Regions from separate parts of the Dietzia papillomatosis NBRC 105045 genome, predicted to be linked through region 2. Evidence: riboswitches for the same ligand, from Rfam matches in the RefSeq annotation. Region 2 holds a riboswitch; the other holds the start of a gene.
The links. A riboswitch is a leader RNA that binds a small molecule or an ion and turns the genes downstream of it on or off. The one in region 2 is predicted to bind cyclic di-AMP.

Region 1 (4,402 bases), on a different contig from region 2:
GTGACCCGGGTGCGCTCGACGGCCACCTGCTCGGCAGAATGAAGGGGTGAGTTCCCTCAGCGATACCCCGTCGACCGGCCCCCGCGTCCGCCCCGTCACCTGGGCGATCCTGGCGTGGATGATCATCATGATCGCGGCGATCGTCGGCGCGTGGCAGGGGTCGGAGTCCCGCTACGGGGCGCTGCCCGAGATCACCGTCGCCACCGACCGCGGGGAGGAGAGGGTCCTGCCGTTCACCGCGACCGACCTGGACGGCAACACGTACACCAACCCGGTCGGCGAATTCCACGTGCAGGACGAGCACACGTTGACGGTCCGGCTACCCGGCGAGCTGCGGTCCGCGACGATGGACGTCTACGAGGTCCGCGCCGACGGGGTGCGCGACTACACGGTCGAGGCGGACGGACCCGGCCAGCTCCTCGTGCCCGTGACCACCCCGGAGGAGGGCCGGATCGAGGGCCTGGCCATCCGGGCAGTGGCGATCGTCTACGCGGCGGACGGCTCGGAGTCGATCCTCAACGGCGAGTGGTCGGTCGGCTTCACCTACGAGGACTGACCCACCGAACGCACTGGAGCCGGGCCCTCGCCCCGGCCCTGCGCCGTGACGGGATCAGGCGTCCAGCTCGCGCGCTACCGCGCGCAGGACCGAGGCAACCCGGCTCGAGATCTTGTGGTCCGGTCGGTGACCGCGCCGCAACTCCGGCTGGACGGTCGACTCGAGCACCTTGATCATGTCCTCGACCATCCCGTGCAGCTCATCGGGCGAGCGCCTGGGCCCGCCGCGCGGGGCGCGCTCCTCGGCGACGGTCGGCTCGTCGTGGACCACCACGCGCAGCGCCTGCGGACCGCGGCGGCCGGAGACCATGTCGAACTCCACACGCTGACGGGGGCGCAGGGTCTCCACGCCGGCGGGGAGCGCGTCCGCGCGTACGTAGACGTCCTCGCCGCCCTCCTGGGACAGGAAGCCGAACCCCTTCTCCGCGTCGTACCACTTGACCTTGCCGCTGGGCACCGCGAACCACCTTCCGTCCCGGGCGCGCACGGGCGCGACCGACAACTCCACTGACGATCAGAGACTACCCTCGTGCGCGTTGGTGACGGCCGCGAGGCGAGCGGTACCCTCCCCTGTGTGACCTCCGACGATCGACGCCCGGCCGACGACCCCTGGACACCCGACGCGTCCGCCTCCGGTGACGCGCACGCGCCCGCGCGGCCACGTCGCCGCGGGCTGTTCGTGGCCGCGCTGATCATCTTCGCGATCGGGGTCGTCTTCACGATCGTCGCCGCGCTGACGCCGTTCGTGCTCGACCGCGACGCGCCGACGATCCTGTACCTCGGCGCGATGTTCTTCACTCCGGTGGGCTTCCTGCTGGGCCTCGCGTACGCCATTCTCGGCTCGCGCCCGCCCAGGGTGTGACCAACCCCACCCGCCCGGTAACGACCCAGGTAACGAGCGGATAACAGCGCGCTATCTCCGCCCGGGCGAGCTCTTTTTATTTCAGAATGGTGACGATCCGGCATCGAACCGCTACTGTTTCGTAGCAGACTCGTCAGCGAGTCGGCATCGGCCGCACCCACCGAACCCCGCCCTGCGGCCGACGCCACTGTGACCATTACCCGGGCGGGGACGGGGGACCCGACAGGGCCCACGACGGGCCCGGCGACCGCAGGTCGCCTTGGGGTGAAGCCGCCGCCGGCGGCCGGACGCACTCGTTTCCGAACCCGACAGCTCACCTCGTAGGCACAGAGTGAAAAGGACTGACGCGTACATGACCTCGTACACCGGACGCCACCGCGCCGCCACCCCCTCCTCCGCGCCCAAGACCGCCGTCAAGGTCGTGCTCGCCGGCACCGCCTTCTCCGCCGCGGGCCTGGCCCTCGCGCCGGCCGCCAACGCCGCGCCCGACTCCGACTGGGACCGTCTGGCCCAGTGTGAGTCCGGCGGCAACTGGGCCATCAACACCGGCAACGGCTACCAGGGCGGCCTGCAGTTCTCGCCGAGCACCTGGGCCGCCTACGGCGGCACGCAGTACGCGCCGACGGCCAACCAGGCCACGCGCGAGCAGCAGATCGCGATCGCCGAGAAGACCCTCGCCGGCCAGGGCTGGGGCGCATGGCCCGCCTGCTCGGCCAAACTGGGCCTCAACTCGGCGCCCACCCCGCGTGACCTGTCGGCCCCGAAGCCGGCTCCGGCCCCGCGCCCGCACGCTGATACGGCCGCCCCGGCCGAGGTCAGCGCCGCCGATCACGTGGCCACTCTCAAGGCGTTCGCCGAGAGCCGCGGTGTCTTCCTCCCGATCACCGAGGGTTACGAGGCCAACAAGGCCGCCGTCGACGCCGCCTACGCCGGCAACCAGGACCTGGTGGACGGCTTCGTCGCCACCTACCTGGCCAACTGACACCGGCGACACCCGCCGAGCGGTACCCGGGCCACGAGGAAGGGCCGCCACCCCCTACAGGGAGTGGCGGCCCTTCTCGCGTTCCCCGGCGCCGCGCCGGAGGTCGGATCTCAGGCGACCCAGGGCGCGCCGTTGATCTTGGTGTACGGGTGGATGTAACCGAGTCGCTCCTGCGGGAGCGGGAAGGTCTCCTGCCCGAACGGCGACAGGCCTCCCGCGACCAGCGCGGCGAGCTCGGTGACCGGGTGCTCGCCGTACGAGGCGTCGGGCCAACCCGGGTTGTCATAGGTCAGATTCTTCTTGGCAGCCACCCCTGTAGTCTCTCACCTCCGACCCGATTCGGCAGCAGGTGGGTCGATTCCCACGCGGACCGGTTCTCACGGCCGCCGCGGTCTCACTAGGCTGGGACGGATCATGCCGAGCTCCCGAGCCACCTCCCGCGGCGCCACCGCCGACGCGCCGGACTTCCCCGCCTGGCTCGCCGGGTTGTCCGACGACGCCCTCGTGCGCGTGTGCGAGCTGCGCCCGGACGTGGCCACTCCCCCGCCCGCCTCGCTGGACGTGTTGGCCTCGCGCCTGCGCCTGCCGGCGTCCACCGCGCGGGCGGTGGGGACGTTGTCGTGGCCGGAGCTGCTCGTGGCGGCCGCAGCCGCCGCGGTCGGTGCCGATTCCGGGGCCGTACCGCTCGGCGCGGTGTCGGGGAGACTGGGTGTCGACGACGACGAGCCCGTCTTCCACGCCGCCGTGGCCCGTCTCCGCGAACTCGCGTTGATCTGGGGCGAGGAGGACTCGGCGCGGATGGTGCCCGTCACGGCGGTGGCGATCCGGTCGGCTCCCGTGGTGGCCCCTCATCCGGGCGAGCCCGCCGGGGCCGATCTCGAGGCGGCGTGGGGCGGCCTGTCCTCGGCTGCGGCGGGGGTCCTCGAGGCCATCGCCCGCGGGCGCATCCCGGCCGGTGCGCTCGGGGCCGGGGCGTCGGAGTCCGTGCGCGCGGCCGCGGTCGAACTCGCCCAGGCGGGGTTGGCGGAGCTCACCGGCGACGACGACGCCGAGCGGGTGGTGCCCCGCGCCCACGCCCTCGACCGGGCTCGCCACGGGGCCCGCGCGGACGGCTCGTCCCTGCTCCACCCCCCGGCCTGGGCGACGCCCCGCGTCGGGGCGGGTGCCGGGCGGGCCCGCGAGGTGGACGCCTCCGGCGGCGTGGCGGCCCTCGACCTGCTCCACCGCTGCGACTCGGTGCTGGCGGCGCTCTCGACCGCCCCGGCGGCCACCCTCAAGGCCGGCGGCGTGGGGGTCCGCGAGTTGCGCCGGGTGGCGCGGGCGGCCGCGCTCGAGGAGTCCGAGCTGCCCCTGTTGCTCGAGGTCCTCGCGGCCGCCGGCCTCATCGCGGTCGGCGACGCCGAGGTCGGGGACGTCGACTACGACTCGGTGTGGGCGCCCACCGAGGCCGCGGACGTGTGGTCGGCGCGCGAGCCCGCCCGCCGCTGGGCCGAGCTGGTCGTGGCGTGGTGGTCGATGCCGCGCACCCCGTGGCGCGTCGGCTCCGAGCTCGAGGGCGGCGGGACCCTGCCCGCACTGGGCGAGCCCGTCGGCCCGCCCGGACCGACGGAACGCGGTCGCGTCCTGAAGGCGCTGGCCGCCCTGGACCCCGCGGCCGAACCCGCCGACGCCCTGCTGCCCGAGGTGGTGCGCTGGTCGGCGCCGGTGTGGTTCTCACGCGCGGGTACGCGGCCCGTCTCGGAGACCGTGGCCGAGGCACGACGGATGGGACTCGTCGTCGGGACCGTGGCGACCTCGGCCGCCCGCCACCTGGTCGACGCCACCCACGGCGCGTCCCACGGCGCGGGGGGCTCCGGCGCGGGGGGCTCCGGCGCGGGTGTCTCCGGCGGTTCCGGCGGCGCGGTCGTCGAGGACCTCGAACCGATCCTCACCGCCGCGTTGCCCGACCCGGTGTCGGAGGTCATCGTCCAGGCTGACCTGACGATCCTCGCCCCCGGCCCCCT
Region 2 (4,402 bases):
GACCGGGCCGGTGCGTGACGCGGTCCTGCTCAACTCCGCGGCGGCCCTGGTGGCGTTCGACGGGCTCGACAGAGATGCGGACCTGGTGACCGCGATGCGTGCGGCCGTGGACCGGGCGGCGACGGCGATCGACGACGGCGAGGCGGCGCGTCTGCTCGAGAAGTGGGTCGGTTTCAGCGCGAACCGGTGAGTCAGGCGTGGCGGTGATCGGCGGCCGCGCGTTCGGCCCGGTCAGCCCAGTCCGTCAGGGTGTGCGCACCCTGGACGGGGAGCGTCCAGCAGCCGTCGACCGAGACGATGCGGGTCTGCGTGGAGTCGATCCACCGGTGGACGTTCCGGATCTGAGCCTGGGTCGCCCCGGCGAACGGCCCGGGCGCGGGCCGCACGGTGGTCGCGGCGGCCCGTAGGCCGTCGATGACCGGCATCGGCGCGGCTCCGGGTGGGACCGTGCCGGATCCGGCGAGCCGGCCGTGGCGGACGATCGCCACCGCCCAGGCCCGTCGGGGCGCCGGTTGGACGAGCACGATCTCCGCGAGCGCGGCGGTGGCGGCCAGCTCCTGCCGGCGGGCGAGTACCCGGATGAGGGCGGCGGTCCTGTCACGCAGTCTCGCCCCGCGCTCGAAGGCGCCGTCGGCGGCGAGTCGGTCGATCTGCTCGACGAGCGCGTGCAGCGGGGCCTGGTCCCGCCCGTCGGCGAGCGCCGCCCAGCGCTCGGGCGTGGGCCGACCGCCGAACGCCTCGAGGAGGTCCTCCCACGCGGCGCGTGCGTCCTCGGTGCGACGGAACGGCCCGATCGCCGTGGGGTCGTCCGGGATCCGGACGATCGTCGGACGGCTGGCGCGGCCGGTGGGAGGGGAGAGCCACCAGCCTCGGCGAGGGCTGCGGGACCGTCTGTTGAACGGGGGCTGCAGTGAGTCGATGAGTTGTTCCTCGACGGTCCACGCCTCGAGGAGGTGGGCGCACGGCACCGACTCCACCGAGGCGGCCAGGCCGACCATGGTGCGCATCCGCCCGCGGGTGTCCCCGCCGGAGTAATAGGAGCGCGCGCGACGACGCACCGAGCCGGATGACCCGACGTACAGCGGCCCGCCGGCCTCGTCGCGGAAGACGTAGACCCCGGGGCCGTCGGTGAGCGCCTCGGTGAGGGTCGCGCGACGTCGGATCTCGGGAGCCAGGCGGCCGTCGTACGCCAGCAGTTCGGAGAGGGTGGACACCCCGCAGTCACCCACCCGCGAGATGAGGGCGTGCAGCACGTCCACCGTGGCGCGCGCGTCCTGTAGGGCGCGGTGATTGGGCTCGACCGTGGCGCCCAGGTGTGCGGCCAGGACCCCGAGCCGGTGGCCACGCGTCTCGCCGCGGTGCAGCACCCGCCGGGCGAGTGCGAGGGTGCACACGGACGGGGGATCCGGCCACCGGTGGCCCGTCGCGGCTGCGGCGGCGCGGAGGAAGCCGAGGTCGAATCTGGCGTTGTGTGCCACCAGGACAGCGCCGCGCGAGAACTCGAGGAACGTCGCCATCACCTCGCCGAGGGACGGTGCGCCGACGAGGTCCTCCGGGGCGATCCCCGTCAGCCTGCTGATGTGCCCCGGCAGTACGCCGTCGATCGAGACGAAGGTGGACAGCTCCGCCTGCACCTCGCCTCCCCGGATCCGGACGGCGCCGATCTCGGTGATCTCGTCGCCGCCCGGCTTGGTGCCGGTGGTCTCGAGGTCGACGACGACGAAGGTCACCTCGGACAGCAGCGGCTCGAGCTCGTCGAACGCGCCCTGCGCGCCGACGGGTGCCGGTGAGGTGGAGGGGGGCATGGCGGAGACGGTAGCGGCGGGGTCGGACATCGCCGTCCGGGGGCGGCGTCCGGGTCACGGTCCGGGGGAGTGTGTCGTACCCGGTTCCTAGGGTGCCTCCCGGGCCGACCGCCGCGGCCGGATCGCGGCGCGATAACGAACGGGCAACACGCCCAGGACGGAATGTGAGGTAGATCATGGTGTCAATGGATTGCGCTCGCTGCCCGGCGGTGGCGGGCGACTGTGAAGGCTGCATCGTCTCCCTGCTGCTCGGCGAGAAGGACCAGGTAGACGAGCTTTCTCCGGAGTCCTGCGGGTACGTGCTGGACCCGGAGGTGCGGACGGCGATCGACGTCCTCCGAGCCGCGGGCATGGTGACGTCCATCGACATCCTGGCCGCGGAAACCGCCGCGTGAGCGGGGAACTGGACTTCGGCGAGATGGTTTCGTAACCTTTTCGAGACCTCGGAAGTCATTCCCCGCCCGCCGGTGGGGAGCCGGGGTCACGCCTAAGCGCCCGAGGGCGCGCCGGGGAACCACGTTCCACTGGGGTGAATCGCTCGACGACCGGGAGGTCGGCGAGCGTAGGACAGACTTCCGTGTCCGAACCCGTCAGCTAACCCGGTCGGTGTCGCAGGAAGAAAGAGGTAAAGTCTCTCGTGGGAGCCCACAGCATCAAGACCAGCTCGACCGGCCGCCGCGTGGCCGCCGCCGGACTGCTCGCCGCCGGAGCCGCTGTCGCGGGCTCCGGGACCGCGTCCGCCGCGCCCGTGACCGTCGACGTCCCCGTCGAGCTGCGGCTGCCGGGTGTTCCGGCCCAGGTCACCATCGACGTCCCGGAGGGCATCGCCCTTCCGGCCGGCCTCCAGCAGGCCGCCCAGGCGGCCCCGGCCGCTCCGGTCGAGTTCGCCACCCCGGCGCCCGAGGTCTCCACCGGCCAGCGCATTCTGGACGCGGCCACCACTCGTGTCGGCTCGCCTTACGCCTGGGGAGCGACCGGCCCCAGCTCGTTCGACTGCTCCGGCCTGACCTCGTGGGCCTACAAGGAGGCGGGGATCTCGATCCCGCGCACGAGCCAGGCCCAGATCGGCGGCGGCACGCAGGTGGCCAAGTCCGACCTGCAGCCCGGTGACATCGTCGCCTTCTACAGCGGCGCGTCCCACGTCGGCATCTACGCCGGCAACGGTCAGGTCGTCCACGCCCCGTACTCCGGTACCTCCGTGAGCTACGCGCCGGTCGACTCGATGCCGTTCTACGGCGCCACCCGCTACTACTGAGCGGGTCGGGTCTCCGACTTCTACGCACCCCGCCTGTGACCGGTCGTGTACCGGACCCGGGCGGGGTGTGTCGTATGTAACATCCCCTCTCGGGTGCCGGATGCCTTCGCAGGTGTCCGGATCGGCCCCGCCCAGGCGAACCCCGGATCCGAGAGACCGACGAGAGCAGATGAAGCCCCGTGCCCGCGCGAACAGGCTCGCCGCCGCCGCGGCGGTCGTGGTGCTGCTGGCCGTCGCCGGTGTCACCGCTCAACCCACCGCCACTGCTCAGCCCACCGTTCCCGTCGCCGCCTCCACGACGACCGCGGCCCCCGCGGCTGACGCTCCCCCCACTCTGAGCGAGAGCGCGGTCCATGCGCCGGCCTCCGCCTCGCGCGGTGCTCCGGAGGGCTCCGTGTCCGCGGCGGGCGAGGACCTGGCCGAGTTGGCGCGGCTGTCCGAGGAGGCGGGGGCTCTCGGCGAGGAACTCCACCTGGCCCGCGCGGAACTCGACCGCGCCGAGCGGGAGCGCGATCGCCTCGAGCTGGCCGCCGGGGCAGCCGCCGGCCGAGCCGCGGTGGCCGACGGTGCGGCCGTGAGGGATCAGTCCCTCGTCGACCACCTCGCCGCCATGAGGTACCGAGGTGGCGACCCGGGCGCGACCCGGGCCGCGATGCTGGCCGAGAGCCCACGGGACCTCGTGCACAGATTGGACGCGCTACGCCGGCTGTCCGGCGCGACCACGAGCGCACTGGACGCCTCGCGGGCGGCTTCCGAGACGGCCGCACGCCTCCGGGATGACGCCACCAGGGCCGCGGATACGGCGCGGGCCTCCGCTCGCGCGGCGCGAGAGCACGCCGATCACCTCGACCGGCGCATGGCCGAGATGCGCGAACTCATGGACGAGGTACGTCGCCGCGTGGACTCCCTGTCGGACGGGCAGCGGGCCCTGTGGGTCGGCGGGCCGGTGATGCCCGCCGGTTACGTCGCCCCGCCCGTGGACGACACCAACTCGGCCGCGCTCCGCGTGGCACTGACCCGGCTCGGCGCTCCGTACTCGTGGGGCGCCACCGGTCCCGACGAGTTCGACTGCTCCGGGCTCATGGTGTGGTCGTACGCCCGGGAGGGCAAGACCCTGCCACGATCGAGCCAGGCGCAGGCGGTCTCCGGGGCGCCCGTGGCGATGCGGGACGCCCGTCCCGGCGATCTCGTCATCTACTACCCGGAGGCAACCCACGTGGGGATGTACGCCGGCGACGGCCTGGTGCTGCACGCCCCGACCTACGGCGTCCCCGTCAGACTGGAGAGGGTCGACGCTATGCCGATCCACTCGATCCGGCGGTACTGACCGCGCGCCAACGGC

Region 1: another riboswitch for cyclic di-AMP. It lies ahead of DPA01S_RS12625 (transglycosylase family protein); the one in region 2 lies ahead of DPA01S_RS02185 (C40 family peptidase).

What each region holds. Positions count from the first base shown of each region.
Region 1 covers NZ_BCSL01000037.1:7,294-11,695, forward strand. The annotation lists gene DPA01S_RS12605 (MFS transporter) at 1-50, shown strand, start outside; gene DPA01S_RS12610 (DUF2771 family protein) at 47-556, shown strand; gene DPA01S_RS17475 (cold-shock protein) at 611-1,012, opposite strand; gene DPA01S_RS12620 (hypothetical protein) at 1,130-1,417, shown strand; cyclic di-AMP (ydaO/yuaA leader) riboswitch at 1,599-1,758, shown strand; gene DPA01S_RS12625 (transglycosylase family protein) at 1,770-2,399, shown strand; gene DPA01S_RS12630 (hypothetical protein) at 2,510-2,710, opposite strand; gene DPA01S_RS12635 (helicase-associated domain-containing protein) at 2,814-4,402, shown strand, end outside.
Region 2 covers NZ_BCSL01000004.1:28,328-32,729, forward strand. The annotation lists gene trpD (anthranilate phosphoribosyltransferase) at 1-190, shown strand, start outside; gene DPA01S_RS02175 (DEDD exonuclease domain-containing protein) at 192-1,805, opposite strand; gene DPA01S_RS02180 (hypothetical protein) at 1,991-2,200, shown strand; cyclic di-AMP (ydaO/yuaA leader) riboswitch at 2,280-2,429, shown strand; gene DPA01S_RS02185 (C40 family peptidase) at 2,443-3,060, shown strand; gene DPA01S_RS02190 (NlpC/P60 family protein) at 3,230-4,387, shown strand.